DNA from 3 places in the Thermoanaerobacter ethanolicus JW 200 genome. Region 3 is predicted to be linked to each of the others. Evidence: a T-box and tRNA genes for the amino acid it is inferred to sense, from the RefSeq annotation. Region 3 holds a T-box; the other regions hold tRNA genes.

Region 1 (10,663 bases), 570 kb from region 3:
TATCGATCACGGTATGGGAGTTGTAATAGGGGAGACTACAGAGATTGGTGACAATGTGACAATATATCAAGGGGTAACTTTAGGAGGTACAGGAAAGGAAAAAGGTAAAAGACATCCTACTATAAAAGATAATGTGGTTATAGGAAGTGGTGCGAAAGTATTAGGCCCTATAGTAGTAGGAGAAAATTCTAAAATTGGTGCGGGTGCAGTTGTTTTAAAAGATGTACCACCTAATAGCACAGTAGTCGGAGTACCTGCTCGCTGTGTAAAAAAAGATAATATACGTATAGCTTCTCCATATGTGGTGGATTTAGAGCATGGTAAACTTCCTGACCCTGTGGAAGAGGAATTGCAAAAATTAAGAAAGAGGATTGAAAGGTTAGAGCAAATTTTAATTGAAAGGAAGGAAGAGAAAGATGAAGCTGTATAATACTCTTTCAAGGACAAAAGAAGAATTGGAACCTTTAAATGATAAGATAGTGAACATGTATGTTTGTGGACCTACTGTATATAATTACATCCACATAGGAAATGCGAGGGCTTTTATTGTATTTGATACGGTGAGAAGATATTTAGAATATAAAGGTTATAAAGTAAATTACGTTCAAAATTTTACTGATATTGACGATAAAATAATTAAAAGAGCCCAAGAAGAAAATGTTACTACAAAAGAAGTAGCGGAAAAATATATAGACGAATATTTTAAAGATGCAGATAATTTGGGTATAAAAAGAGCAACAGTTCATCCTAAAGCTACAGAGCATATAGAAGATATAATCGAATTTATAAAGATTTTAATCGACAAAGGATATGCTTATGTGGTAAATGGAAATGTTTATTTTGAAACTGCGAAATTTAAGGATTACGGGAAGCTTTCTCACAAAAATATAGAAGAATTGCAGGCAGGCGCAAGAATTGAGATAAATGAAGAAAAGAAAAATCCATTGGATTTTGTTCTCTGGAAAGCTCAAAAGCCCGGTGAACCTGCGTGGGACAGTCCATGGGGAAAGGGAAGGCCAGGATGGCATATAGAATGCTCTGTTATGTCTACGAAATATTTGGGCAAAACTTTAGATATCCATGCTGGTGGTCCTGATTTGGTCTTTCCTCATCATGAGAACGAAATTGCTCAGAGTGAAACAGCATATGAACAACCATTTTCTAAATATTGGATGCATATAGGGTATTTAAATATAAATAATGAAAAAATGTCAAAATCTAAAGGGAATTTCTTTACAGTAAGAGAAATAACAGAGAAATACAATCCTGAAGTTTTAAGACTTTTTATGCTTATGGCTCACTACAGAAGCCCCATTAATTTTAGTTTAGATTTAATGGAGCAGGCAAATTCTGCTTATGAAAGATTGTTAAATGCAGTGGCCAATTTAAAACATTTGGCCAATGTGTGCAAGGATGGGGGATTAAACGAAGAAGAGAAGAAGTTGATGGAAAAGTTTGAAGAATATAAAAAAGAATTTGAAGAGGCAATGGATGACGATTTTAACACTGCGGATGCCATATCAGTTTTGTTTGAAATGGCAAAAACCTCCAATGCAAATCTCAGTAGAAATTCTTCAAAGAAATTGGTAGAATATATTTTAGATATGTTTTTAAAACTCTCAGAAGTTTTAGGACTTTCTTACAGAGGCGTGGAGACTGAGCTCAATGACGAAGAAATACTTGCATTAATAGAAGAAAGGCAAAAAGCAAGAAAAGAAAAGAATTGGAAGTTAGCTGATGAAATAAGAGATAGACTGAGAGAAAAGGGAATAATTTTGGAAGATACGCCAGAGGGAGTAAGATGGAAAAGAGTATGATGGGGTTTTTAGAAAATTCAGAGTTGCTTACGAAGAAGGGGGTGTTAAGTTTATCCCCCCTTGTTTTAGCTTTTATTGGAGATGCTGTGTATAGCTTATACATTCGCACCATGATTGCAGCAAAAGAAAATCGGTCTGTTAATTTTTTGCACAAAGAGACAGTTAAGTATGTAAAAGCTAAATCTCAGGCAGAATCTGTAAAAAGAATTTATGATTTTCTCACAGAAGAGGAAAAAGACGTAGTTAGAAGAGGAAGAAATGTAAAGTCTAATACTATGCCTAAAGGAGTAGAAGTACAGGCCTATAGGTATGCTACGGGATTTGAAGCTTTGCTAGGTTATTTATATCTTGCAGGAGAATTTGAAAGATTAAAAAACATTCTTGAGCTTTCTGTACAAGTTATTGAAGAATAGGTGATGATTATGGAAGAGCAGAATGTAATTCTTGGTAGAAATCCAGTAATCGAAGCTATAAAAAGTGGGAAGGAAATTGAAAAAATATACATTTCTAAAACAGCAGGAGGAAATATTTCAAAGATAATAAATCTTGCCAAAGAAGCAGGTATTGTAGTTTCTACTACTGATAATGATATTTTAAGTAAATTAGCCGGTAGTCAAAATCACCAAGGGGTCGTGGCTGTAGGTGCTGTATATAAATACTTCGATGTAGATAACCTTTTGGAATATGCTGAACAAAGGAAAGAAAAGCCTTTTTTGTTGATATTAGATGAGATAACAGACCCTCACAATTTGGGTGCGATTATAAGAAGCGCAGAGGCTTTTGGAGTCCATGGGATAATAATTCCAAAAAGGCGGGCTGTAGGAGTAAATGCTACTGTTGTAAAAACTTCTGCCGGAGCAGTAGAACATATGAGAATAGCAAAAGTATCAAATATTAACAATACAATACGAGGTTTAAAAGAAAGAGGCTTATGGATTGTTGGAACAGATGTAAATGCGGGAAAAAGTTTTGAAGAGCTGGATTATGATTTTCCTCTTGCTATTGTAATTGGCAGTGAAGGAAAAGGGGTTTCTAAATTGGTTTTACAAAATTGCGATTTTGTGGTTAAGATACCGATGAAAGGTAAAATAAATTCTTTAAATGCTTCTGTAGCAGCCTCCATTTTGATTTATCAGGTAGTATCAAAAAGAAAAGGTAAGGCGTGATGTCCTTGTACATGTTGGTAGACGGCTATAATGTAATAAACAACTGGCAGATACTAAAAGAAGAAGCGCAAAAAAATTTGGAAGATGCGCGGGACAAGTTAATAGATATGTTGGCTGATTTTAAAGGATATTCGGGGATAAATATAATATTAGTTTTTGATGCAATGTATGTAAAAGGAAGTCTAGAAAAACATGAAGAAATCAATGGTATTGAGGTTGTTTACACAAAAGAAGGAGAATCGGCAGATCACTTTATAGAGTTAAAAGTAGTAGAATTAGCGAAAAAAGAACAGGTTGTTGTGGTAAGTTCCGATTGGACTGTGCAGCAGGTGGTTTTAGCTCATGGTGCAATAAGAATGTCTGCAAAAGAACTTTATGAAGAAATGAATAGATATATTGAAAGACATAAAAAAAGCTATGTGAATACAGTTTATAAAGACAATTTGGAAGAGCGACTTGATAATGAAATAGTAAAAAAACTGCGCAAAATGGCAGAAAACAGTTAAAATTAGCTTGACTACCTTTACCAATATAATGTATAATTATAACGTATAAAGTTGCCGGAATAATAAATGGGGGCGGTATTGGTGAAATCTGGGGCGCAGCAGGATTACTATCAACCATATGACCAAATGGAAGAGGAGGAGGTCGTTTTTAGAGCTCAAAAAGGAGACGAAGTTGCTTTAGAGTACCTTATTGAAAGGTATAAAAGTTTTGTAAAAGCAAAAGCTCGTGCTTATTTTTTAGTAGGTGCCGATAAGGAAGACATTATTCAAGAAGGAATGATAGGCCTTTATAAAGCAATTCGAGATTACAAAAGTGACAAGCTCACCTCTTTCAAAGCTTTTGCGGAATTATGTGTGACTCGTCAAATTATTACTGCAATTAAAACCGCAACAAGACAGAAACATATACCGCTTAATTCTTATGTTTCCCTCAATAAGCCCATCTTTGATGAAGAATCTGATAGGACTCTTATGGACGTTGTTTCTACCCAATGCGTTGCCGACCCTGAAGAGTTAATAATAAGCAAAGAGGAATACGTTAACATTGAGAGCAAGATGGAAGAATTATTGAGTGGATTAGAGTGGGAGGTCTTGGTATCATATTTGGATGGTAAATCATATCAAGAAATTGCTGAAGATTTAAACAGGCATGTTAAATCTATAGACAATGCTTTACAGCGTGTAAAAAGAAAATTAGAAAGATATCTTGAAATGAGAAACAGCTAACTATTGACATTTAGAAGACTTTATAGTAAAATCAAAAATCGGAGTCGTGATATTCCCTTTTGCCCACGTAGCTCAGTAGGCAGAGCGTCGCCTTGGTAAGGCGGAGGTCACCGGTTCGATCCCGGTCGCGGGCTCCAATTTTGTTATTGATGTTTTTTTTTATCATAGAAGTTGTGCTTTTTAATCCTATTAATGTATAAAGGGTTACTTTTATGACACAATTTTAAGAAACACCAGGACAAGTTTATTGAAGTAAAGGAGGAAAAGAGGATGGCGAAGCAAAAATTTGAGAGGAAGAAGCCCCACGTAAACGTAGGGACGATAGGTCACGTAGACCATGGTAAGACGACGTTGACAGCAGCGATAACGATGGTATTATCGAAGGCAGGAATGGCAGAGGCGAAGGGATATGACGAGATAGACAAGGCGCCGGAGGAGAGAGCAAGGGGAATAACGATAAACACGACTCACGTAGAATATGAGACAGAGAAGAGGCACTATGCGCACGTAGACTGTCCAGGACATGCTGACTATGTAAAGAACATGATAACAGGGGCAGCACAGATGGACGGGGCGATATTAGTAGTATCAGCAGCAGACGGACCGATGCCACAGACGAGGGAACACATATTATTGGCGAGGCAGGTAGGAGTGCCATATATAGTAGTATTTTTAAACAAGGCAGACATGGTAGACGATCCAGAATTAATAGAATTAGTAGAGATGGAAGTAAGGGAATTATTGAATGAATATGAGTTTCCGGGGGATGACACACCGATAGTAGTAGGGTCAGCACTTAAGGCATTAGAGTGTGGATGTGGCAAGAGAGAGTGCGAATGGTGCGGGAAGATATGGCAGTTAATGGATGTAGTAGACGAATATATACCGACACCGGAGAGAGACATAGACAAGCCATTCTTAATGCCAGTAGAGGACGTATTTACGATAACAGGAAGAGGAACTGTTGCGACAGGGAGAGTAGAGAGAGGGAAGGTAAAGGTAGGAGACGAAGTAGAGATAATAGGATTGACGACGGAATCAAGGAAGACAGTAGTAACAGGGGTAGAGATGTTCAGGAAGACACTGGATGAGGCGCAAGCAGGAGACAACATAGGAGTATTATTAAGAGGAGTACAGAGGGACGAAGTAGAGAGAGGGCAAGTATTAGCGAAGCCAGGGACGATAAAGCCGCACACGAAATTTGAGGCACAAGTTTACGTATTGACGAAGGAAGAAGGAGGAAGGCACACACCATTTTTCAATGGATACAGGCCACAATTTTACTTTAGGACGACAGACGTTACAGGTGTAATAAACTTGCCGGATGGAGTAGAGATGGTAATGCCAGGGGACCACGTAACGATAAAAGTAGAGTTAATAACACCGATAGCGATGGAAGAGGGTTTGAAGTTTGCTATAAGAGAAGGCGGCCGTACAGTAGGTGCTGGCGTCGTGTCAGCTATCATAGAGTAAAGAGAAGCCGGGTTCAAACCTGGCTTCTTTTGAGTTAAATCAATGCTTTAGCAAACTGTGCAAAATGTCAACTAATGAGCTACCTACAAATCTTTGACACAGACTTTTTGTTTTTGGTGATTGACAAGAAGTTATATTTATGATAAATTTGACTAAGCAGTCGAATCACCGGGAGGTGTAATAATTGAGAGTAAAAATTACATTGGCATGTACTGAGTGTAAGAATAGAAACTATCATACAACAAAAAATAAGAAGAATGACCCTGATAGGTTAGAATTAATGAAATACTGCAAATTCTGCAAAAAGCATACCTTGCATAGAGAGACTAAGTAGTTTTTAAAACTTTAAGAGGATGTGAGGAAATGGCCGGTGAAGGAAGAAAAATTGTCAAGTTTTTCAAAGATGTAAGGGCAGAAATGAAAAAGGTGACATGGCCAAGCAGAGAAACTATGATAACTTATACGGAAATTGTATTAATAGTAGTAGCTCTTTTTACAGTATTCATTTTTTTGATTGACTCAGTTTTTAGTTATCTATTAAAGCTCATTATTAAAGTTTAAAGGAGGTTGGGGCGAGTCCCCAGATGTTGACTATGCCAGAAAAAGAAAATGCAAAGTGGTATGTGGTTCATACCTATTCTGGATATGAAAACAAAGTTAAGGCTAATTTAGAGAAAATTGTAGAGAATAGGAATTTGCAGCATTTAATTCACCAAATCATCGTACCTACGGAAAAAGTTGTTGAGATTAAAGACGGTAAAAAGAAAACTGTCGAGAGAAAGATTTTCCCGGGTTACGTTTTGGTGAAAATGGTTATGACAGATGATACTTGGTACGTTGTGCGAAATACCAGGGGTGTTACAGGATTTGTAGGCCCTGGATCTAAACCTGTACCATTAACTGAAGCGGAAGTTAGAGCTTTAGGTATAAAAGAGATTCCAACTGCAGTTGACCTTAATGTAAAAGATACTGTCAGGGTTATTTCTGGGCCTTTTGAGAATTTTATTGGAGTAGTTCAAGAGATTTATCCAGAAAGACAAAAGGCGAAAGTTTTAATTTCCATGTTTGGGAGAGAGACACCGGTTGAATTTGACCTTGTACAACTTCAAAAAATATAAAAGTAGAAACTCATAAGCTATTTTAATTTGGTAAGGAGGTGTAATCATGGCAAAGAAAGTGGCAGCAGTTGTAAAAATACAGTTGCCAGCGGGAAAAGCTACTCCTGCGCCACCAGTAGGTACTGCTTTAGGACCTCACGGTGTTAATATAATGGCTTTTTGTAAAGAGTTCAATGAAAGGACAGCCAAAGACGCAGGGCTAATAATTCCTGTTGTTATTACAATATATGCAGACAGGTCATTTAGTTTTATAACTAAAACTCCACCAGCAGCTGTGCTACTCAAAAAGGCAGCTGGAATAGAGTCAGGTTCTCCGCAACCTAACAAACAAAAAGTAGGAAAAATTACAAGGGAGCAGCTTAGAGAAATTGCTGAAATCAAGATGAAAGACTTAAATGCTTCTGATATAGAGGCTGCTATGCGGATGATAGCAGGTACTGCAAGAAGCATGGGTATAGAGATTGTATAAAAATAAGTGGGAGGAAAGTCCGATAATACCACAAGGAGGTTAGAAAATGAAACGTGGGAAAAAATATTTAGAGAGCTTAAAGTTATATGACAAAACACAGCAGTATTCCAGTGATGAAGCAATAGATATTGTTTTGAAAACTGCAAAGGCAAATTTTGACGAAACAATTGATTTAGCTGTAAGACTAGGTGTTGACCCAAGACATGCTGACCAACAGGTAAGAGGTACAGTAGTGCTTCCTCACGGAACAGGAAAAAGTGTGAAAGTATTAGTTTTTGCAAAAGGGGAAAAAGCTAAAGAAGCAGAAGCAGCAGGTGCTGATTATGTGGGAGCAGAAGAATTAGTTGCAAAAATTCAAAATGAAAATTGGTTTGATTATGATGTTGTAGTTGCAACTCCTGATATGATGGGAGCTGTAGGGAGATTAGGTAAAATATTAGGTCCAAAAGGATTAATGCCAAACCCTAAATCAGGTACTGTGACTTTTGATTTAGAAAAAGCTATTAAAGAAATTAAAGCTGGTAAGATTGAGTACAGGGTGGATAAAGCAGGTATAATTCACGTTCCTATAGGGAAAAAATCCTTTGGGAAAGAGAAGTTATTAGAAAACTTCAGAGCAGTTATGGATGCTATAATCAAGTCCAAACCAGCAGCCGCAAAAGGACAATACATCAAAAGTGTAGTGTTATCTTCTACAATGGGACCAGGCGTGAAGGTTAATCCTTTAAAGATTTTTTAATAAAAGTTGTTGACAGACAAAAAGATGTAAGGTATAATAAGTGACGTTGAAATTGAATAAAAAGACCGTAGACAGTGGGTGTGCTTTTGCACGTAAATCCCACCGAGGTTTTTAGAAATAAATTCCCAAAAGGGATCCTCGTGTCTACGGGATCCTTTTTAAATTTTTTAAGGAGGTGGGAAGGTGGGCACAGCAAAAGAGAAAAAGCAACAAATCGTAGCAGAGTTTAAAGACAAATTGTCACGAGCACAAACAGTGATTTTTTCAAACTTTAGTGGCTTGACTGTAGAAGATGATACTATATTAAGACGCAAATTTAGAGAAGCTAATTCTGAGTACAAAGTCTACAAAAATACTTTAATGACTATTGCAGCTAAGGAACTAGGCTATGGAGATGATTTAATTAAATATTTTGGAGGGCCAACTTCTGTAGCTTTTGGATATGATGACCCTGTTGCGCCTGCTAAAGTTCTTGTGGAATTTATGAAAGACCACAAGGGAATTGAGTTAAAAGCAGGTCTTGTAAATGGGAAGTTAGTGACAGTTGAAGAAATTAAGGCTTTGGCAGAGCTTCCTTCAAGGGAAGAGCTTGTGGCGAAAGCTTTGGGCAGCATGAAAGCTCCTATTACCAACCTCGTTTTCGTGTTGTCTGGCACGTTGAGAAGCCTGCTTTATGCTTTAAATGCAGTGAAAGAGAAAAAGCAAGCTGAAGCTTGAAAACAAAAATAAAAATTTTAAGATGGAGGTAGAGAAAATGAACAAAGAGGAAATTTTGGAAGCCATAAAAAATATGACAGTTCTAGAATTAGCTGAATTGGTAAAAGCTTTAGAGGAGGAATTTGGCGTATCTGCGGCAGCTCCTGTAGCAGTTGCAGCAGCTCCAGCAGCTGGAGCACCAGCAGCAGCACCAGCTGAAGAAAAAACAGAATTTGATGTTATTTTACAAGAAGTAGGTAGCGACAAGATAAAAGTTATCAAGGTTGTGAGAGAAGTAACAGGCTTAGGACTAAAAGAAGCAAAAGATTTAGTAGAAAGTGCTCCAAAGCCAGTTAAAGAAGGAGTAAGCAAAGACGAAGCAAATCAAATCAAAGCAAAATTCGAAGAAGTTGGTGCAAAAGTAGAAATAAAATAAGGGCAAAAATTTTGCCCTTATTTTTTTATGGGGAATTGTTGACATAAATCTTCACTTGTGCTATTATAATAAATTGCATTAATAGTGGCCTTTTTTATTTGTTAATATATGTATATGTATAAGAGGACGACTGTTGGTGAATAATAATGGTAAAATAGGGTTCTTTTGTGCGCAATCCAAAAGTTGAAAACTTTTGGTAATTTACATTTTTTAAGGGGTGAAATGGATGGTACGTCCTGTACAAGTGGGCAACAAGACAAGAATGAGCTTTGCCAAGATCGACGAAGTATTAGAAATGCCCGACCTTATTGAAGTTCAAAAGAAGTCCTACAAATGGTTTTTAGAGGAGGGATTGAGAGAAGTCTTTAGAGAAATTTCCCCAATAGAGAGCTTTACGGGGAATTTGGCTTTAGAATTTGTTGATTATCGATTAGAAAATAACCCCAAGTATTCAGTAGAAGAATGTAAAGACAGAGATACTACATATGCTGTGCCGATGAAAGTCAAAGTACGCCTTACCAACAGAGAGACTGGGGAAATTAAGGAATCTGAAGTATTTATGGGAGATTTCCCTTTAATGACAGAAAAGGGTACTTTTATTATAAATGGCGCAGAACGTGTAATTGTAAGCCAATTGGTTAGGTCTCCAGGAGTCTATTATGAACAACAATTTGATAAATTTGGGAAAAAATTAATTTCTGCAACTGTAATACCAAATAGAGGCGCTTGGCTAGAATATGAAGAAGATTCCAATGATATAGTATATGTTAGAATTGACAGAACAAGAAAAGTTCCAATTACTGTATTATTAAGGGCTTTGGGTTATAGTACTGATATTCAAATTCTTGACCTTTTAGGGGAAGAGGAAAAATTAAAAGCTACTTTAGATAAGGATACTACAAAATCTGAAGAAGAGGCTTTAATAGAAATTTATAAGAGATTAAGACCAGGAGAGCCGCCTACTGTCGAGAGTGCTAAAAGCCTTTTGTATGCATTATTTTTTGATGCAAAAAGGTATGATTTAGCAAAAGTTGGACGCTATAAATTTAATAAAAAACTTGCGTTAAAAACGAGAATTGCAAACTTAAAGAGTGCAAAAAAGATTGTCAACCCTGTTACAGGTGAGATATTAGTAGAAGAAGGAGAGAAAATTTCAAAAGAAAAGGCAGAAGAAATTCAAAATTGCGGCATAAATGTAGTAGAAGTGTTAGTAGAGGGTAAAGTAGTAAAAGTAATAGGCAATAATACGGTGGATATAAATAAATATCCAATGCCTTATGATGTATCTAGCTTAAATATAAAAGAAGCAGTAAATTTAAGTATATTAAAAGAAATACTTGACAATTTCTCTGATGAAGAGGCGGTAATAAACGAAATAAAAAATAGAATGGATGAACTTGTTCCTAAGCACATTACTAAAGATGACATTATAGCCACTATAAGTTACCAATTAAATTTAACTCATGGAATAGGTTCAATAGATGATATAGATCATTTAGGAAATAGGAGACTGCGGT
Region 2 (10,663 bases), 1.0 Mb from region 3:
AATGTATAAGCGAAAGCTACTGCTCTCATAAACTGATTTCATTTTCTACCTGGTAAACTTCTTCTTCGTTTATTTCTCTTAGCCTTTTAGAGTATGCGTAGAAGATAGAAACTGTACCATCTCAAAGACGCCGTTTTCTGCGACGCTAAGGTCTAAAACGGCCTCTTGTAGCATTTCCGAAAGAAATACAAAGAAAGGGGGAAAGCGAAAGTTACTCGAAGCAATCTAACTTAAAGGAAATATAATACCATTAATTTTCATTTATTAAGCTGGTAAAGAGTCTAAAACTCTACCGTTTTCTCATATAAGTAATGATTTTATTATAAATAAAATGTATTCCACAACTGAACAAGCAAAGTATGTAACCGATGGTAAGCCAATTCAAATTAAAATATTTTAAAAACTTACATACAAAATCTTAACACGGACATACTTTACCCTAACTTTTGACAAACAACCTAAATAAATTAGGACCTTTACATAATATATAAAACATATTATGTAAAGGTCTCGTCTTTTAAGGTCATAAAATGTCAATAGGAGCAATGTAAGCAAAAATAATGTCAAATTATTTAGCTTATTTTTTTAACATTTTTACTATTTCTGTATATTCGTCTGAAGTAATTTCACCTCGAACGTATCTTAACTTGGCAATTTCTAATGCTTCATTATTAGGATCTGTATCGTGTTTTTTAAAAAAGTTAACATTTCTAATCTGTTTTACTAGCAAGTAAATTACTACACCTATTAAAATTAAGAACAATATATTGGTAAGTCCACCACCGAACCAAGTTCCATAACCGTACGGATAATATCCTCCAAAACAATGACCTAAACCACCCGGTATATATCCTCCAAACATTGTTTTCTCCTCCTCTCTAAATATTTAAATTTTACAAAATACTTTTTAATTTATTATATTCTTCTTCTGTAATTTCGCCTTTAGCCAAGCGTATATCGAGTATTCTTTTTGCTTCGTTTGTTTGGTAATTTTTGTTTTCATGTAAATTATTAATCATTCTTTGCAGGTCACCTGTTTTGTACAAATAAAAGCCAATTGCCAAGATTAATATAAGACACATACTTTTCAACTCCTTTCTATTTATCGAAATAGACTTGTGCAAAATTCAGAAGCCTTAATTTAAGCCATTCTACAGACATACTTTTTTCCTATCACTCTTGAATTTTTTATCTTTTATGTAGGATTTCCCCTCCCATTTGTCGAATTATTATATATACACTATAAAAAATTTTTTAAGAAGGAGGAAATCCTACATGTACCAGCTTCAATTGCTTTTAAATATACCTGAACTCTTTACCTCTCAGTCTAAAATTGATTTCTATTCTTCTATGTTTGAAAATCTTGACCTGTCTTCAATACCTGAATTCCCTTCCTCTAGTCCTGGCCGTAAGGGTTATTCTCACCATGCACTTTTTAGAGCTTTTATTGTCATGAAAGCTGAAAGATTCGGCACAATTTCTGACCTTTTAGATTATCTCCGCAATAATCTTATCATTGCTCATCTTTGTGGCTTCGACATTTCTAAACCTCTTCCTTCTTATTGGACTTTTCGCCGTTTTATTAATGACTTCTCTCATGATTATTTGACCTCTATTTTTCAAAATCAGGTCAATATCCTCAAAAATATGGGTATTATCTCCGGTGAGTTTATTTCCATGGATTCTACCCCTATTAAAGCTAACACTAAGTTAAATAACCCTAAGTCTTTTTCTAAAAATAAATTCTCTAAAGATAATCAGCCTAAGTCAGATAAGGATTGTAAATTAGGCGTTTATTCTGCTTCTAACGATTCTTCTAATAAACGCTATAAGTTTTATTGGGGCTATAAAAATCACATTATTGTTGATGCTATCTCTGGTTTACCCATCGCTGAAACTACTACCCCCGCTGATGCCCCTGATTTTGAAGCCGCTTTATCTTTGCTTGAGAAGACTAATAAGTGGTTTAACCTTAAGTATGTTAATTTTATTGCTGATAAAGGCTATGATGTTAAGAAACTTTATAATTATGTTAGAAATATTCTCCACGGTCATTGCTTTATTCCTCTTAACAAGCGTAATTCTAAAAATCCCCCTCTGACTGATGATGGTTATATGGTCTGTGAAGCGGGTATTAAAATGCTTAAAGATGGCAAGCAATATTTTGATGGTTTTATTAAGCAAAAATTTGTTTGCAAGTTCTGTAATTCTAAGGATGATTCTGCCTGCCCTATAAATCATCCTAAATATTTTAATGGCAAAAAGCATAGAGGCTGTACTAAGTATGCTATTATATCTTCTGATTATAGGTCCTCTATTAATAGAGACTCCCTATATTTTAAGGCCGTCTACAAATTGAGAATTGAATCAGAAAGATATAATTCCCGCTTTAAAGCTCTGGATTTTGAAAAGGCTTATGTTAGAAATATTAATTCTGTGAGCAACCTTAATACTTTTGGCCATATTACTTTGCTTACTGTCGCTATTGTAGCTATTAAATTGGGCAAATATGATGAGTTTAGATCTCTTGTTGCTTTGATGCAATCGGCCTAATTTTTATTGAATCTATTTCATGCCATTTTTTAACATTTGACTTCTACAGGATATTTATGCCCTTTTTTAGCTCCTCTTTTTGTCTTTTCTTTTCCCTTACCACTTCCTTTATGTTTGATTGTCAGTGTTGATTACTATATATTGTATGTAATACATATTTTGGTTTTTGATTATGATTATTTTAATTAATTTTGCACATCCCTATTTATCGAAAAATTGTTAACTTGCTTTACCTTTATTTTAAAACTTACTTTTGAAGAAAATATGAAGAGAAAATAAATATAAAAGTACGTTTTTCTTCATGAACTGGCAAAGGTCTTGGGCATTCAGACGTAAAAATGACTCTTAATACATTATTCGCATGTACTTCCCGAAATGCAGAAAGAAGCAGCTGAAAAACTAAGTAAGTTATTTATAAACGGTAAAGATAAGATGTTGTCATTTTGTTGTCACCAACACTAAAATAAAAAAGCAAGGTACTTAAAAACCTTGACTTTTTGACAAAAAAAATGGAGCTGGCGAAAGGACTCGAACCTTCAACCTGCTGATTACAAGTCAGCTGCTCTGCCTATTGAGCTACGCCAGCACCTTTATTAGCTATCCAATTGTCCTGACATTTATATATTATACTTAGAGCAACAGTATATGTCAAGCTTTTTTATAAAATTTTTGTAAAAGAGCCTTAATCACTTTATCAAAAATCCCTTAAAACAATAGTCTGATTTCTTTCAGGTCCTACAGAGATTATTGCTGCTTTAATACCTATCAATTCTTCAATTCTTTTTATATATTTTTGAGCATTATAAGGTAAGTCGTCAAAAGTTTTTGCTCCTTGTATATCTTCTTCCCACCCGTCAAATTCTTCATATACAGGTTCACATTGAGCCAAATCCTCAAGGCTTGCAGGAAAATCTGTTATTATTTCTCCCTTAAATCTATAACCTGTGCATATTTTTATTTTTTTAAGCCCTGTCAAAGTATCTAATTTGGTAAGAGCAAAATGAGTTATACCAGACACTCTTACAGAGTATTTAAGAATAACAGCATCCAGCCAACCACATCGTCTCGGTCTTCCTGTAGTAGTCCCATATTCATGACCTTTTTCTCTTAAGAAATCTCCATTTTCATCAAAAAGCTCTGTGGGAAAAGGCCCTTTACCAACCCTTGTAGTATATGCTTTTACTACACCTATTACTTCATCAATCATTGTAGGTCCTATTCCTGCTCCTACTGTCACTCCTCCTGCTATGGGATGAGACGCAGTAACATAAGGATAGGTACCCAAATCTAAATCAAGAAGTGTCCCCTGTGCTCCTTCAAATAAAACTTTTTTGCCACTTTTAATTAAATCGTATAAAAGCACTGTTGTATCAGTAACAAAGGGTTTTATTTTTTCAGCATACTCTAAATATTTTTTATACATTTCATCAAAATCAAAGCCTTCTACACCATACAAATCTCTAAAAAGTTTATTTTTCTTTTCTATATTTCTTTTAAGCTTTTCCTCTAAAACCTTTGGCTTTATAAGGTCGCATACTCTTATTCCTATCCTTTCTGACTTATCCATATAGCAAGGACCTATGCCTTTTCTCGTAGTACCCAAGTCATTTTTTCCTTTTGCTAGTTCTTCAAGTTCGTCTTGTCTTATATGATAAGGAAATACAATATGGGCTCTATCGCTTATTTTTAAATTCTCTATACTAACCCCTTGTTTTTCTAAATTTTCTATTTCCTCAATCAAAGAAGCTGGGTCAATTACCACTCCATTTCCTATTATACAAATTTTATCAGGATATAATATTCCAGAGGGAATTAAATGAAGTTTATACTGCACTCCTCCTTTTTCAACTGTATGACCAGCATTATTTCCTCCTTGGTATCTTACGACTACATCTGCCTTTTCCGCAAGATAATCAGTAATTTTCCCTTTCCCTTCATCTCCCCATTGGGTACCAACTATAACTAATGTTGACATAATTATTCTCCTTCCCTATTTAACTCTCGTTAGAATTTCTCTTGCAACTACAACGCCAGATACAGAGGCTTGTGCCAGTCCCCGTGTAATGCCTGCTCCATCTCCCGCCGCAAATAGATTTTGAATTTGCGTTTCAAATTTGTCAGTAAGCTTTACTCGTGAGGAATAAAACTTTACCTCAACACCGTATAAAAGTGTATGTTTAGAATATACCCCTGGAGATACTTTGTCCAAAGCTTGCAACATCTCAATTATTGACTGCAAAAATCTATAAGGTAACACCAAGCTTAAATCCCCTGGTGTTGCATCTTTTAAAGTGGGCTCTACAAGTCCTCTTTTAATCCTTTCCGGAGTAGAGCGCCTTCCTGCCAACAAATCTCCTAACCTTTGGACAATCACTCCATCTCCTAACATATTAGCAAGCTCTGCAATATAACGACCATATTCTATTGGCCTATTGAAAGGATGAGTAAACTCTTTACTTACCAGTATTGCAAAATTTGTATTCTCCGTTTTTATATCTTTGTAACTATGCCCATTTACAGTTTTTATGCCATTATTGTTTTCAACAACCACCTTGCCATAAGGGTTCATGCAAAAGGTCCTTACTCTGTCATCAAAAGACTTAGAATAATATATAAATTTAGATTCATAAACCTCCTTTGTAATATCCTCCATAACAACAGCAGGGATTTCTACTCTCACACCTATATCTACCGCATTATTCTTTGTCTCTAGCCCAAGTCTATCAGCTTCTTTCTTAAACCACTCTGCCCCTTCTCTTCCAGGCACAACCACTATATATTTGCCGTAATATTCTTCTCCTTTTTCTGTAACTACACCTTTCGCCTTCCCATTTTCTACAATTATCTCAGTTACCATTGTCTCTGTTTTAATCTCCACTTTTTCGCCAAGGTATTCTCTCATATTTTTTATGATATCGAAACTTTTATCTGTCCCCAAGTGTTTAATAACAGCAGGAATCAATTTTAAATCTGCTGCTTGAGCTCTCTTTTCAATTTCTCTAATCTTTGCTCTATCCGTTCCATGAACTTCTGTCGTCCCACCAAACTTTACATATATGCTGTCTACATAACTTATGAGATGATTAAGCTGAGACTTCGGCATGTACTCGTCTAAAACACCACCAAACTCTGAGGTTAATGTTAACTTTCCATCACTAAATGCCCCTGCACCACCTATGCCTGAAGTAATAGAACAAGGTTTGCAATTAAGGCACTTTGAACCATAAGCATTAAGAGGGCAAATTCTCTTTTGTATATCTTTTCCTTTTTCAAACAAAAGTATGTCTAAACTTTCATTTTTGTCTACAAGCTCTAAAGCCGTAAAAAGGCCTGCAGGTCCGCCTCCTACAATAATAACATCGTATATTTTCATAAAAATATGACCCCTTCTCTTTGATGTAGTAAACTACAAAACCCGTAATATATATTACCAAAAAAAGAATTACAAATCAATAAAAATGCGAATTTTATTTGAATAATTCTATTAAATGTTCGTATTTCATAATGGCTATCGCCCAACTATATTTATTAAAATCTTTTCAAAACAATTCCTATAAAAATAAAAAGACAGGCTATTACGCTCTGTCTTTCATTACTCATTAATTTTTATAAAGATACAACCAATTTCGATAATACATTTTCTAGTTGTGTAGCTGATTTTAGCAGATTTTCCGAACTTTCTTTTATTTCCTCAATAAATTTCATGTGCTCTTCTGTAGATGCGGCAACTTCTTCAGTGGATGCAGCAGTCTCTTCTGACACTGCTGTAATATTTGCTATAGATCCTATTATTTCATCTTTATACCTTGCAAGTTCCATCATCGCATTATTCAACATATGTATATTTTCAGTAATAGTATCTATTGAACTCTTGATCTCATTAAAGGCAGCATATGTAGTTTCCACTTGATGCGCTTGGTCTTCCGCAATTTCCTTTACCACATTTGCTTTTTCAACTGTCTTGTCTGTTTTTTGCTCTATTTCGCTTATAATCTTGGCTATTTCACTGGCAGCTTGTCTCGATTGCTCTGCTAAATTTCGAACTTCTTCTGCAACAACTGCAAATCCACGACCAGCCTCGCCGGCTCTTGCTGCCTCAATAGCAGCATTTAAAGCAAGCAAATTGGTCTGGTCTGCAATTCCCGTTATCACCTCTATAATCTTTTCAATATGATGAGAATTTGCTTGCAACTCATTTATCGCACTAACAACTTCGTCAATTGACTCTTTTGTAACATCAGTTTTTTCTTTTAAAGAATTTACTGTGTGCATGCCATTTTGACTAAGTTTATCAGCATTTATAGTAGACTCTTCTACGGCTTTGAAAAATTTAGCCGAATCATCAATACTATTCCCAATATTCTGCACCATATCGGCTGCATTAGAAGTATCTTTTGCTTGTTCAGAAGCTCCATTTGCAATCTCTTCCACTGCCTTAGAAATTTGTTCAAAAGTCATATTCCCTTGTTCAATAGATTTAAAAAGAGCATTTGCCGTATCTTTAGTGTTTTGAGCAAAAGTAGAGACATCTTGTAAAATTGCTCTAACATTTTCCATCATCGTATTAAAAGTCGTTATTAATGTACCAATCTCATCTTTTCTCTTTAAATCTACCTTAGCTGTAAAATCTCCTTCTTGTGCTTTTTTAAGTTCTTCAATTAATTTTTTAATAGGTCTTGTAATATTTAATGAAATAATTACTGATAAAATTAATGACAAAGCAAAACTAACACTTGCTACTGTAACAAAGAGATGCATTACTTTATCGTCAACCGCAAAATAATAAATAGCCCCCACCGGTATGGCTGCTACTATAAGAAATGAAATAATGAGTCGCCAAAATATGCTTCTCATATGTGTTCCCCCCTTTTATAGATTATGTTTTCACCCCACCACCCTGCTACTTTAAGACTTCACCTACCAATCAATTTAAGGATGTATTCAAACAATACTCCCCCAAGGTAAATTCCTATAATGCCAGCTATTCCTGGTAATACATTCGGAGCAGGGAGTGGCAATTTTAAAGATGAAAAAATTAATCCTACAATCATTCCAGTAACTAATGCTAACAATGTCTCTTTCACATTAACACCTCACTTTATTTTTATCGGTATTTTTATTATTTACTTTAACCAATTTTATATTATATCACAATTTTTTGTTATTTGTCAGACGTCTAATCACTTTTCAGAAAAATAAGATGTGTACAGCATTAATGAATCGACCTCTTTTGCAATTTACCTCCTAAAACATCGTAGACATCATGTATGGTAACAAAGGCTCTTTCGTCATGTTCCTTCACAATCATTTTTAACTTAGCAATCTCCAAACGGCTAACTACAGCATACAAAATTCCTTTTGTTCCTTTAGTATAACCACCCTTCCCTTCCCAAAGCGTAACACTTCGTCCTAAACGGGCTATTATAGTTTCTGCAATCTCATCTGCTTTCTCTGTAACTATCATAACAGCTTTCGCTTCATCTAAACCTTCTATAATCAAATCAATAACCTTAAAAGCAATAAAATAAGTGATGAGAGAATACATGGCTCTATCCCAAGTAAAAACTATTCCAGCACTTCCAAGAATAAAAATATTAAAAAATAATACAATTTCTCCTACAGAAAAACCACTCCATTCTGAAATTACCACTGCCACAATTTCTGTTCCATCCATTGAACCTCCATACCTTATTACAAGCCCTACTCCAATTCCCAAAATGATACCTCCAAAAACAGAAGCCAGCAAAGTATCACTTGTAAGAGAAGGGAGTTTCTCTAAAAAAGTGACCCCTATAGAAAGAATCGTAACAGCAAAAAAAGTAGAAATTACAAAACTCTTACCTATTTGTTTATAACCAAAAACTAAGAAGGGAATATTTAATAGAAAAATAAAAGCTCCAAGAGGCAATTTTGTTAAATAGCTTAATTCCAAATGCCTGGTTAAGTCGAGATTTTTAAAACATATAAAAAGGTCCTACCATGAATATAGGTAAGACCTTTTTGATCGTTATTTTTCTCTTTGTGCTACTGTCGCTGCTTGTTGGAGAGGATCCCACACTGAGTTATATGGAGGTGCATAGGCAAGGTCCAAGGCCTGAAGGTCATCAATTGTCATACCATGGAAAAGCGCTGTAGCAAGAACATCAATTCGCTTGTCTACCCCAGCACCTCCTGCAATTTGTCCTCCTAAAAGCTTGCGGTTGTCTTTATTAAAGTGGAGACGAATAGTCAAAACTTCATCTTCCCAGGGATAATAATGACTTATAGGTCTTGCCTTAATAGAAACAGTCTGATATGGAAGACCTAAAGCTTGGCATTCCCTTTCCCCTAAACCGCTTCTTGCAATCGTCCTATCAAAAACCTTCACAATCGCTGTACCGACAATACCTGCAAATTTTGCATCTCCGCCCGCCATGTTAATTCCAGCAATTCGCCCTTGTTTATTAGCCGTTGTCCCTAATGGCACATAATCTGGCGCATTTTTTATGCGATGAAAATGAGTAGCGCAATCCCCCGCGGCAAAAATATCTGGAATATTTGTTTGTAGGCGTTCATTTACAAGAATCGCATTTCGAGGGCCTAACTCTATACCAGCTTCTCTGGCAAGCTCACTAACTGGGCGAACTCCTATAGAAATAATGACTAAATCGGCTGGGAAAGAATCATTTTTTGTCACAACAGCCCGTACGCCTTTTTCATCTCCTTCTAACCCCACAACTTCTTCATTTAAATGAATTTCTACCCCATGCCTTTTAAGAACATCCTGTGCAATTTCAGCAATAACTGAATCAAAAGTTGGTATAAGTTGGGGTGCTAGATCTAAAACAGTTACTTTGAAACCTCTATTATGTAAGGCTTCTGCTGTTTCTAAACCAATATATCCCCCACCAATTACCACTGCTTTATTAGGAGTATGAGTTTCAAGCCAAGACAAGAGCTTTTCTGCATCTCCCATTGTCTTCAAAGTAAAAACTCCAGGCAAATTTCTACCTTCCCATGGCGGTACAATCGCTGCACTTCCTGTCCCAATTAAAAGCACATCATAAGGCACTGTAATTTCATCTTTTTCTTCCCGGCGATATACGCGAATCTGCTTCTTTTGAGGTATAATCTGTGTAACCTCATGATAAAGCTTTACATCGATATTATAGCGAGTGTAAAACTCTTCAGCTGTTCGCGCAATAAGCTTTTTCCTTTCAGCTACTACTCCCCCTATCCAGTAGGGAAGGCCACATTGAGCATAAGAAATGACCCCCTCTTTTTCAAAGACAAGAATTTCTCCTTCAGGGTCCTGTCTTCTAATTTGAGAAGCTGCACTCATTCCAGCAGCATCGCCGCCAACAATTACATAACGCTTGGCCATTTTTTCTCCTCCTTTTTTGCACTTATGTCCATATTTACATTATACTCTTACCTGCTTATTTTTTCAAACCAAAAGCTTCTTGAAGTTTAATTTACCCACTTTGATAACATTTCAATCTTTTTTAATACCCTCTCTTTTTCTTCCCCTTCTAAAATAACCGGTTTATAGTCATTCCTATCTTTTTGTGAAGAAATAGAAACAGGTATTATGTTCATCTCTACTTTTGCTATTTCTCTTTTGTCATTAAAAAGAAAAATTTGTTGTAAAATTATAGAATCCTTATCTTTTGGATTTCTATTACCTCCGAAAGAAAAATTCCCAAGAGAATATGCAATATACCTATCTTTATACTTCTCTATTCCCTGTAACACATGGGGATGATGACCAATTACTAAGTCTGCCCCTTCATCTATTACAAAATGCCCTAAATCCCTTTGAATCTTATTTGGATAGTATCTATTTTCTTCCCCCCAGTGAAAACTGACAATCAAAATATCTACACTGGGCCTCAACTTCTCAATATCTTTTTTAATTTGATTTTTAGTCCATTTGCTATTGTCAAAACCTGTATACCCTAATATTCCAATTTTTATCCCTTTTACAGTCATAATATACTGATACCCATATCCAAAATACCCAATTCCTTCTTTCTTTAAGGCTTTTACAGTGTCTTCAAAGCCTTCTTTCAAATAATCAAAAGTGTGATTATTAGCCAAATTCACAACTTCAATGCTTCCTTCTTTCAAA
Region 3 (10,663 bases):
AAAAATTATGAAAAAATTATTGAATTTTTAAATAAAAAAGGAATTGAAATTGTTTATCTTACTTTTAAACAAATAAAAGACATTGGTTCCATCATTCCACTGATTTAAAACAGATAAAAATGATAAAAAGACACATATACTATTAACGAAGGGAGTGAGAAAATTGCAACTATTTTCCATAGGTGTTTCAAAGGATTTAAAACTAGATGTAGAAAATTTAAAACATGGCTTAAAAAATTTAGCTGAAAATGGTATAAAGATTGCGATAAATTCTAATGTGTGTGGCTCAGTTACCTATTATAGCTTAAAAGTGGAGGATAAACAAGGCTTTAGCAATGTTGCGAGAATAAGAAATTATATAGCGGAAGCTATTTCAGATATAATTGTTAACCAAATTGACAAACGGATAATAAAAAAATTAATCAATAAATATTACCATTATTTTTCAGAAGATGAAAAGGAGGAAATAGAAAAAATCGCTTACAATATTTTAGAAGATGATGTGAATAAAGAGACATTTAAATTAGCAAAAAAAGAGCAAATTTTTGTATTGGTAAGAGATTTTTTAAAAGAGAGTGATTATATAGACTTAGAAGGGTTTGTGAACTTTAGACTGAGGGATTTTATTGGTGAACTTAGCGAAGTAACAGATAAGGCTGTTGATGAATTTTTAATGAAAAAAGAGTACAATGAGTTTATAGGTTTACTTAAATACTTCGTCGAATTACAGGATTCAAAAGTTGAAATATTGAATATCATTGTCGATAAAAATGGCAAATTTAAACTTTATGATGAAAATGACAAACCAATATCTAATGATTTTATTAATGAAATAGTTGCTGAATTAAAAGATGGTGTTATAAGTGATGAAGATGCTTTGATAAGCACGCTTATAACCATTGCTCCTAAAAAAATATTTTTTCATTCTATTAACAATATGAGAGATAATGAAATTCTAGAGACGGTTAAAAAAGTTTTTAATGACAAAGTAGAAATTTGCTATGGTTGTGAATTGTGTTCAAAGATTAAATGTGAAAAATAGCCCAGCTTAAGGCTGGGTTTTAAAATTCGTCAAAATCTGATATTATTATATTTGTGATTTTTTATAGGGATGTGCAAAATTAATTAAAATAATCATAATCAAAAACCAAAATATGTATTACATACAATATATAGTAATCAACACTGACAATCAAACATAAAGGAAGTGGTAAGGGAAAAGAAAAGACAAAAAGAGGAGCTAAAAAAGGGCATAAATATCCTGTAGAAGTCAAATGTTAAAAAATGGCATGAAATAGATTCAATAAAAATTAGGCCGATTGCATCAAAGCAACAAGAGATCTAAACTCATCATATTTGCCCAATTTAATAGCTACAATAGCGACAGTAAGCAAAGTAATATGGCCAAAAGTATTAAGGTTGCTCACAGAATTAATATTTCTAACATAAGCCTTTTCAAAATCCAGAGCTTTAAAGCGGGAATTATATCTTTCTGATTCAATTCTCAATTTGTAGACGGCCTTAAAATATAGGGAGTCTCTATTAATAGAGGACCTATAATCAGAAGATATAATAGCATACTTAGTACAGCCTCTATGCTTTTTGCCATTAAAATATTTAGGATGATTTATAGGGCAGGCAGAATCATCCTTAGAATTACAGAACTTGCAAACAAATTTTTGCTTAATAAAACCATCAAAATATTGCTTGCCATCTTTAAGCATTTTAATACCCGCTTCACAGACCATATAACCATCATCAGTCAGAGGGGGATTTTTAGAATTACGCTTGTTAAGAGGAATAAAGCAATGACCGTGGAGAATATTTCTAACATAATTATAAAGTTTCTTAACATCATAGCCTTTATCAGCAATAAAATTAACATACTTAAGGTTAAACCACTTATTAGTCTTCTCAAGCAAAGATAAAGCGGCTTCAAAATCAGGGGCATCAGCGGGGGTAGTAGTTTCAGCGATGGGTAAACCAGAGATAGCATCAACAATAATGTGATTTTTATAGCCCCAATAAAACTTATAGCGTTTATTAGAAGAATCGTTAGAAGCAGAATAAACGCCTAATTTACAATCCTTATCTGACTTAGGCTGATTATCTTTAGAGAATTTATTTTTAGAAAAAGACTTAGGGTTATTTAACTTAGTGTTAGCTTTAATAGGGGTAGAATCCATGGAAATAAACTCACCGGAGATAATACCCATATTTTTGAGGATATTGACCTGATTTTGAAAAATAGAGGTCAAATAATCATGAGAGAAGTCATTAATAAAACGGCGAAAAGTCCAATAAGAAGGAAGAGGTTTAGAAATGTCGAAGCCACAAAGATGAGCAATGATAAGATTATTGCGGAGATAATCTAAAAGGTCAGAAATTGTGCCGAATCTTTCAGCTTTCATGACAATAAAAGCTCTAAAAAGTGCATGGTGAGAATAACCCTTACGGCCAGGACTAGAGGAAGGGAATTCAGGTATTGAAGACAGGTCAAGATTTTCAAACATAGAAGAATAGAAATCAATTTTAGACTGAGAGGTAAAGAGTTCAGGTATATTTAAAAGCAATTGAAGCTGGTACATGTAGGATTTCCTCCTCCTTAAGAAATATTTTCATGCTGTATATATAATAATTCGACAAATGGGAGGTGAAATCCTACATAAAAGATAAAAAATTCAAGAGTGATAGGAAAAAAGTATGTCTGTAGAATGGCTTAAATTAAGGCTTCTGAATTTTGCACAAGTCTAATTTTTTAAAATTTAGAGGTGGTGGAATGCAATTTTTAACAAGGATGCTATTTTTAGCTTTTGTAGGAGCAGCTATTGGATGGCTTACGAATTTTGTCGCCGTTAAAATGCTATTTAAGCCTTTGAAACCTGTAAAAATTTTCGGTATTACGTTACAAGGACTTATCCCTAAAAGAAAATATGAAATTGCTAAATCAATAGGTGAAATTGTGGAAAGGGAATTGTTATCTTTTAATGATTTATGGGACAGGCTTTTAACAGAAGAAAATCGCAAGTTTCTATTATCGAATTTGGACTTAAAAGTTAAAGAAGTTACAGAAAATAAACTTCCTTCTTTTCTTCCCAAGGCTATAAAAGAGATGATATCAAACTACATTGGTGATATTATAAATAGAGAAGTAGAAGTATTTTTAAATTCTCCTTCTAATGAAGTGGTAGAGATTATTTCAAAAAAACTTAAAATATCAGAAATTGTAGAGGAAAAAATAAAAAGCTTCAAATTAGAAAAATTGGAGGAGGTGGTGATAAAAATTGCTCACAGTGAACTTTATATGATAGAGATTATGGGGGGAGTTTTAGGGTTTCTAATAGGAGTATTGCAAGCAATTGTGATACAATTTTTATAAATTATTATTGACAAATGTCCGAGAGGAAGATATAATGATTAAAAAATTAAATATTAAAGCAATGAGGGGGAAAGTAGATATTTAAAGAACATCACAGAGATTGAATGACATAGGCTGAGATCATTCAAATGTTCTGAATATCGAAGACCACCCCGGAGCTGCGGATGATGAATCCGAACGGTTATTCCGATATAATACCAGAGTATAAAAAAGAGTGGAACCGCAGATAACCTCTGCCTCTTTACGGGGTAAGAGGTTTTTTATTTAAGAGAAAAATTTTACAAAGGAGGTAATTGAATGATTATAACATTAAAGGATGGCACACAAAGAGAATTTGAAAAGGGTATGACAGTTTATGAAATAGCTAAAAGTATAAGTGAAAGGTTAGCAAAAGAAGCCGTCGGTGGAAAATTTAATGGCAAAGTGGTGGAACTTAATACAAAAATTGAGGAGGACGGAAAATTAGAAATTTTGACTTTTGATGATGAAGAAGGGAAAAAGATTTATTGGCACACTTCTTCCCATATTTTAGCACAGGCTGTAAAAAGGCTTTTTAAAGATGTGAAATTGGCAATTGGTCCGGCTATAGACAATGGTTTTTATTATGACTTTGATACAGAAAGGCCTTTTACCACAGAAGACTTTGAAGCTATAGAACAGGAAATGAATAGAATTATAAAAGAAGATTATAAGTTGGAAAGGTTTGTCCTTCCAAAAGATGAAGCGATAAAATTGATGAAAGAAAAAGATGAACCTTATAAAGTGGAGCTAATTGAAGAAATACCAGAAGGAGAGGAAATTTCTTTTTACAAGCAAGGAGAATTTACTGACCTTTGTGCTGGGCCCCATCTTATGTCAACAGGCATGGTAAAAACTATTAAATTGTTGTCAGTTGCTGGAGCCTACTGGAAAGGCGACGAAAAAAATAAAATGCTTCAAAGAATATATGGAATAAGCTTTCCCAAAAAAAGCATGTTAGATCAATATTTACATATGTTAGAGGAAGCTAAAAAGAGAGACCATAGAAAATTAGGGAAAGAGTTAGATTTGTTTAGTATCCACCCTGAAGGACCTGGTTTTCCTTTTTTCCATCCTAAGGGAATGATTATAAGAAACATTTTAGAAGATTTTTGGCGAAAAGAACATATAAAGCATGGTTATCAGGAAATAAAAACTCCCATAATTTTGAATGAAGAATTATGGCGTAGGTCAGGACACTGGGACCACTATAAAGAGAATATGTATTTCACTGAAATAGACGGAGAGACTTATGCAATAAAGCCTATGAATTGCCCTGGAGCAATGCTTGTTTACAAGTCTACAATGCACAGTTACAGGGATTTGCCTTTGAGACTTTGTGAATTGGGTTTAGTGCATAGACATGAACTCTCAGGAGTTTTGCATGGGCTTATGAGAGTAAGAAGTTTTACTCAGGATGATGCTCACTTGTTTATGACTCCTGAGCAGGTTGAAGATGAAATTTTAGGGGTTATAAATTTAGTGGATTATTTCTATAAAATTTTTGGCTTTGAGTATTTTGTTGAATTGTCTACACGTCCTGAAAATTCTATGGGGTCTGATGAAGACTGGGAATTGGCTACAAATGCTTTGATTTCTGCTTTAAATCGCGTGAATTTACCATATAAAGTTAATGAGGGGGATGGTGCATTTTACGGACCCAAAATAGATTTTCATTTAAAAGACAGCATAGGTCGTACATGGCAATGTGGAACTATCCAATTGGATTTCCAGATGCCTGAAAGGTTTGAACTGGAGTATATAGGCCCAGATGGAGAAAAACACAGACCTATAATGTTGCACAGGGTAATTTACGGAAGTATAGAAAGATTTATTGGAATTCTTACTGAACATTTTGCAGGGGCTTTCCCAACTTGGCTGGCGCCAGTACAAGTTAGAGTTTTGCCTATATCTGATAAACACTATGCTTATGCCCAAAATGTATACGGGCGTCTGTTGGAAAATGACATAAGAGCTGAATTAGACGACAGGAATGAAAAAATAGGATACAAAATACGAGAGGCACAACTTCAAAAGATTCCTTACATGCTGATTGTAGGGGATAAAGAAGTGGAACAAGGAACAGTATCTTTAAGGTCAAGAAAAGAAGGGGACTTAGGCGCTATTTCCTTAAATGAGTTTATAGAAAAAATTCTTAAAGAAATCGCTACAAAAGCTTTATAAAATCAAAATGCTCCTTTAAAGGGGCATTTTGATTTATTGAAAGAATTTAAAAAACGTGGTAATCTAAAATTAAAATATTAATTTTGAGGGAAGAGGTATGAAAAAGGACGCAGAAGTTTACAAATATTTAAGACATAACATAAAAATGAATATGATAAATGGTCTTGCATGGGCTATAGGCTTTAATATGGTCAACCCTTTTATTGGCATATATGCTATAAAATTAGGAGCAAATGACTTTCAAGTGTCTCTTTTAAATTCTTTACCTGCCCTTATGGTGGTAATTGGAGTTATTCCTGTAACATATTTGATTAATAAATTAAAAGAGGTTCACAAATTTTCTTATATTGTACTTTATATCGCAAGAACTTTTTATTTTTTACTTGCTCTTGCTCCGCTTTTTAGTAAACAACTTCAACCGTGGATTGTAGTTATATTAGTGGGAATAATGAATTTACCTTCTATGACAGTTGGCATGTGTTGGCAATCATTTATGAGTGAATTAATTCCTCCAGAATATAGAAGTAAAGTTTTCGCTGACAGAAATTTTTGGACGACAATTGTGGCAACAATTACAGTTTTGGTAACAGGATGGTTGCTTGATAAAATAGTTTTCCCTATTAATTATCAAGTAATATTTACTGTTGCATTTATTTTCGGATTAATAGAATCTTATTATTTTTCAAGGTTTCATGTGGTAAAAAGGGATTTGGATGAAGCCAAGTCCGGAAGTTTTTATGAAGCTTTTAGAAACATGTTTGAGTCTAAGAAATTTATATATTTTAATGTAACTTCTTTTATATATTATTTTGCATGGATGATGGCTTGGCCCATTTTTACCATATATAAGGTAAATTTTTTGCATGCTAACAATGCATGGATGAGTATATTTACTATTGTTTCCTCTATTGGGTCTATTTTAGCTTTTTATAAATGGGCTGACCTGTCCAACAAAAGGGGAAACGGATTTGCTGTTGCATTAAGTGCATTGCTTCTAGGATTTATTCCCCTCATGTGGGCTACAGCTAAAAACCTTTATGTTGGCGCTATTTTTGATTTTTTAGGGGGTATAGCTGTAGGAGGTTATAACATGTTGCTCTTAAATTGGTTGCTAGAGCTTTTACCTCCTACTTCAGAAAAAATGAGTTACATCGCCGTGTTTACATTAATTACTCAAATTTCCGCTTTTATTGCTCCTATGTTTGGAATGTGGCTTTATACACAAATGGGTTATGTAGCTTTTATGATTTTAACAGGTATTGCAAGAATAGTAGTAAGTATTTTGTACTTTTTAGTAGCTAATTATGAAGATGAGATTAAAGAAATTGAAGCAAAGCAGTGAGGAGGAAAAATATGAGGTATATTACTGCAGGGGAATCCCATGGAGAAGCTTTAATTGCTATTATTGAAGGCCTTCCATCAAATCTCTTTATTGACGTAGAATTTATAAATAATGAGCTTAAAAGAAGGCAAGGGGGTTATGGAAGAGGGGGAAGAATGGCTATTGAAAAAGATGAAGTACACATCTTGAGTGGAGTAAGACATGGCAAGACTATCGGAGCACCTCTTACATTGGAGATTATAAATAGAGATTATACAAATTGGAAAGATAAAGAAATTCCGCCTATAACAAGACCACGCCCTGGTCATGCAGACCTTGCTGGTGCTATTAAATACAATCAAAGAGATATTAGAAATATTTTAGAGCGTTCTAGTGCCCGTGAGACCGCGGCAAGAGTGGCTATAGGAAGTGTGGCAAAATTGCTTTTAAAAGAACTAAATGTTTCAGTAAAAAGCAAAGTATTAGAAATAGGTGGTGCAAAAACAGAGGAAGAGTGGATTAAAGTAATTGAAGAGGCAAAGGCTAAAGGCGATACTTTAGGAGGTATAATAGAAATAGTAATTGAAGGGGTGCCTATAGGATTAGGCAGCCATACTCAATGGGACAGGAAATTAGATGCTCTGCTTTCTTATCATATAATGAGTGTTCAAGCAATTAAGGGAGTAGAATTTGGTTTAGGCTTTGAGGCAGCCAAAAGACCCGGTTCCTTAGTCCATGATGAAATTTATTATGAGGGAGATAAAGGTTTTTACAGAAAGACAAATAATGCAGGAGGAATTGAAGGAGGAATATCTAACGGTAGCCCTATAGTGATAAGAGCTGCCATGAAACCAATTCCTACTCTTTTAAAACCCCTTACTTCTATTGACATAAATACTAAAGTGGAAGTAAAAGCTGCTTATGAGCGTTCAGATGTGACTGCTGTTGAAGCTGCTGCCTGTGTTTTAGAAGCAGTTTGTGCTTGGGTGATTGCTGATGAAAGCCTTAAAAAGTTTGGTGGAGACTCAATTGATGAGCTAAAAAGAAATTATATTTCTTACTTGGAGTATGTGAGAAATTTTTAGGGTGGTTAGTTGTATAATTAAATGCAACAGATAAAAAAATAGAAACCATAGTGAAAATCGTGTATGATATAGGTGTCAACTAAACATCATACAAGGAGGATTTTCACTATGGTTCATAATAATGATACCACAAAAAAGCGTTCTTTTAAACACTTAAGTAGCTATGAACGAGGAGAGATCTATGCATTACTCAAAGAAGGAAGAAGTATTCGGTATATTGCTAAAAAACTTAATCGATCTCCAAGCACTATAAGCCGTGAAATTAAACGTGGAACTACTACACAACTTAGAAGTGATTTATCTTCTTATACAAGCTATTTTCCTGAAACCGGTCAAGCTATCTACGAAAAAAATCGTTCAAATTGCGGAGCTAAATTTAAAGTAGCTAAAGCAGAAGATTTCTTGAAATATGCTGAAAATAAAATATTAAATGAAAAATGGTCACCAGATGCAGTTGTAGGCTATTGTAAAAAAGACCCAAGCTGGAATAATAAAACTATTGTTTGTACTAAAACACTGTACAACTATATAGATAGAGGATTATTAGAAGTTAAAAACATTGATTTACCTTTAAAACTACGTTTAAAACCAAGGAAGAAACAAAATCGTAAAAATAAACGTATTATGGGTAAAAGTATTGATTTTAGGCCTAAAGAAGTTGAAAGCCGTGAAGTTTTTGGGCATTGGGAAATAGATACGTTAATTGGCAAGAAATCTAATGACAAGGTCCTTTTAACATTAATAGAGCGTAAGACTCGCCATGAAATAATATTCTTATTAGATGCAAAAGACAATAAATCTGTTAAAGATGCACTATCAAAATTAAAAGATATGTTTGGTGACAATTTAAGCAAGGTCTTTAAAACAATAACATCTGATAATGGTACAGAGTTTAGTGATTTAGAAAGTGCTCTTTTAGAATATGGCGTAGAAGTATATTATACACATCCATATTCATCTTGGGAAAGAGCTACAAATGAACGACATAACGGTCTTATACGACGTTTCATCCCTAAAGGTAAAAGTATTAAAGATTTATCTATAGATACGATAAAGAGAGTAGAAAACTGGCTTAATAACCTTCCACGAAAATTGTTAAATTACAAAACGCCTAAGGAATACTTTTATGAAGAGCTGGCAAAAATCTGTTAAGCCCATCCCTTATAAAGTTTAGAGCTCGTTCGTGATTTGTCAAGGGGCAGGCTTCGCCTGACTTTAACCCTTGACAAATCACGACCTTCGCTCAATTTGTTAACTAAGATGGGCTTAAGGTTATATATGATTTGTTCCAAATCCTATATCTACATGATTTTCATTAGGTGTTGCATTTAATATTGCAATTTATAAAATTTTTAGGGTTTAGCAAACATAAAAATAAATATTGACAAAAAAATAAAATAATGATAAACTAAAAAAGCGAATAAGTAGAAGCGCCCGCTTCTCACCTTTCACCGAAGGTGCAAAGGTTTCTTCAAAAGTATTTATCTTTGTTTTATTGTAAAGAAGCGGGTATTTCTATATCCGCTTTTATTTTTTCATAATTTTTAGGAGGTGCGTATTTATTAACAAAGAGCTGCAGGTCAATGAGGAAATAAGGGACAAAGAGGTAAGGCTGATTGACCAAGACGGTAAGCAAATAGGTATAATGTCGGCAAAGGAAGCTTATAAAATTGCTCAAGAGCGACATCTTGATTTGGTTAAGATTGCCCCTCAAGCCAATCCGCCCGTGTGCAAATTGATGGATTTTGGTAAGTATAGGTATGAACTTAGTAAAAGAGAAAAAGAGGCAAAGAAAAAGCAAAAGATTATAAATGTAAAAGAAATAAGGATGTCCCCGACTATTGAAGACCATGACTTTGGTGTAAAGTTAAAAAGTGCTATTAAGTTTTTAAAAGAAGGTAATAAAGTAAAAGTTACTATAAGATTTAGAGGAAGGGAAGCAGCTCACACTTCGTTGGCAGAAGACCTTTTAAAAAGGTTTGCAAATGAGCTCAGTGAGTATGGCGTTATAGAAAAAGCTCCTAATATTGAGGGGCGAAATTTAATGATGGTATTAACACCAAAAAGTTAGCAAAAATTACAGAAGGAGGATATATTTATGCCTAAAATGAAAACACATAGAGGAGCAGCAAAAAGGTTTAAAGTGTTAAAGTCAGGAAAAGTTAAAAGGTCGAGAGCTTATAAAAGTCACCTTTTGACACATAAAAATGCAAAAAGAAAAAGAAGATTGAGAAAAGCTACTTATTTGATAGGTGCGGATGCTAAAAATATCAAACGCTTATTACCTTATTCATAATAGATTAGGAGGTTTTTAAAATGGCTAGAGTAAAATTTGGGAAAGTGACGAGGAGAAGACGCAAGAAAATATTGAAGCTTGCAAAAGGTTATTTTGGAGCTAAGAGCAAGCTTTTTAGAGTTGCCAATCAAGCAGTAATGAAATCTTTAATGTATGCTTATATTGGCAGAAAATTAAGAAAGAGAGATTTTAGAAAGCTTTGGATAACAAGAATAAATGCTGCTGCAAGAGCCCACGGAATTTCCTACAGCAGGTTTATAAATGGGCTTAAAAAGGCTGGAATAGAAATTAACAGGAAGATGCTTTCAGAAATGGCGATAAACGACGAAAAAGCCTTTGCAGAATTAGTAAATATAGCTAAGCAGCAGTTAAACGCATAA

What was found. The T-box of region 3 lies ahead of thrS (threonine--tRNA ligase). A T-box ahead of a tRNA ligase gene usually reads a tRNA of that ligase, here a tRNA-Thr.
Region 1: it has a tRNA-Thr gene. The T-box ahead of thrS (threonine--tRNA ligase) is inferred to sense a tRNA for this amino acid. The anticodon was not compared.
Region 2: it has a tRNA-Thr gene. The T-box ahead of thrS (threonine--tRNA ligase) is inferred to sense a tRNA for this amino acid. The anticodon was not compared.

Annotation. Positions count from the first base shown of each region.
Region 1 covers NZ_CP033580.1:2,776,060-2,786,722, reverse strand. The annotation lists gene cysE (serine O-acetyltransferase) at 1-430, shown strand, start outside; gene cysS (cysteine--tRNA ligase) at 417-1,817, shown strand; gene EB239_RS13940 (Mini-ribonuclease 3) at 1,802-2,230, shown strand; gene rlmB (23S rRNA (guanosine(2251)-2'-O)-methyltransferase RlmB) at 2,240-2,983, shown strand; gene EB239_RS13930 (NYN domain-containing protein) at 2,983-3,489, shown strand; gene sigH (RNA polymerase sporulation sigma factor SigH) at 3,571-4,215, shown strand; tRNA gene EB239_RS13920 (tRNA-Thr) at 4,277-4,352, shown strand; gene tuf (elongation factor Tu) at 4,486-5,688, shown strand; gene rpmG (50S ribosomal protein L33) at 5,873-6,022, shown strand; gene secE (preprotein translocase subunit SecE) at 6,052-6,249, shown strand; gene nusG (transcription termination/antitermination protein NusG) at 6,282-6,806, shown strand; gene rplK (50S ribosomal protein L11) at 6,853-7,275, shown strand; gene rplA (50S ribosomal protein L1) at 7,322-8,014, shown strand; ribosomal protein L10 leader region at 8,062-8,184, shown strand; gene rplJ (50S ribosomal protein L10) at 8,198-8,731, shown strand; gene rplL (50S ribosomal protein L7/L12) at 8,769-9,146, shown strand; gene rpoB (DNA-directed RNA polymerase subunit beta) at 9,373-10,663, shown strand, end outside.
Region 2 covers NZ_CP033580.1:311,394-322,056, forward strand. The annotation lists gene EB239_RS01580 (SHOCT domain-containing protein) at 578-862, opposite strand; gene EB239_RS01585 (SHOCT domain-containing protein) at 894-1,082, opposite strand; gene EB239_RS01590 (transposase) at 1,276-2,553, shown strand; tRNA gene EB239_RS01595 (tRNA-Thr) at 3,064-3,139, opposite strand; gene EB239_RS01600 (adenylosuccinate synthase) at 3,248-4,528, opposite strand; gene EB239_RS01605 (NAD(P)/FAD-dependent oxidoreductase) at 4,544-5,926, opposite strand; gene EB239_RS01610 (methyl-accepting chemotaxis protein) at 6,160-7,407, opposite strand; gene EB239_RS01615 (XapX domain-containing protein) at 7,467-7,637, opposite strand; gene EB239_RS01620 (YitT family protein) at 7,766-8,485, opposite strand; gene EB239_RS01625 (FAD-dependent oxidoreductase) at 8,561-9,916, opposite strand; gene EB239_RS01630 (CapA family protein) at 10,003-10,663, opposite strand, start outside.
Region 3 covers NZ_CP033580.1:2,201,732-2,212,394, reverse strand. The annotation lists gene EB239_RS11105 (DUF6873 family GME fold protein) at 1-108, shown strand, start outside; gene ytxC (putative sporulation protein YtxC) at 164-1,042, shown strand; gene EB239_RS11095 (transposase) at 1,311-2,588, opposite strand; gene EB239_RS11090 (DUF445 domain-containing protein) at 2,780-3,379, shown strand; T-box leader at 3,432-3,623, shown strand; gene thrS (threonine--tRNA ligase) at 3,677-5,581, shown strand; gene EB239_RS11080 (MFS transporter) at 5,679-6,923, shown strand; gene EB239_RS11075 (chorismate synthase) at 6,935-7,987, shown strand; gene EB239_RS11070 (IS30 family transposase) at 8,096-9,139, shown strand; ribosomal protein L20 leader region at 9,404-9,526, shown strand; gene infC (translation initiation factor IF-3) at 9,507-10,058, shown strand; gene rpmI (50S ribosomal protein L35) at 10,086-10,283, shown strand; gene rplT (50S ribosomal protein L20) at 10,304-10,663, shown strand.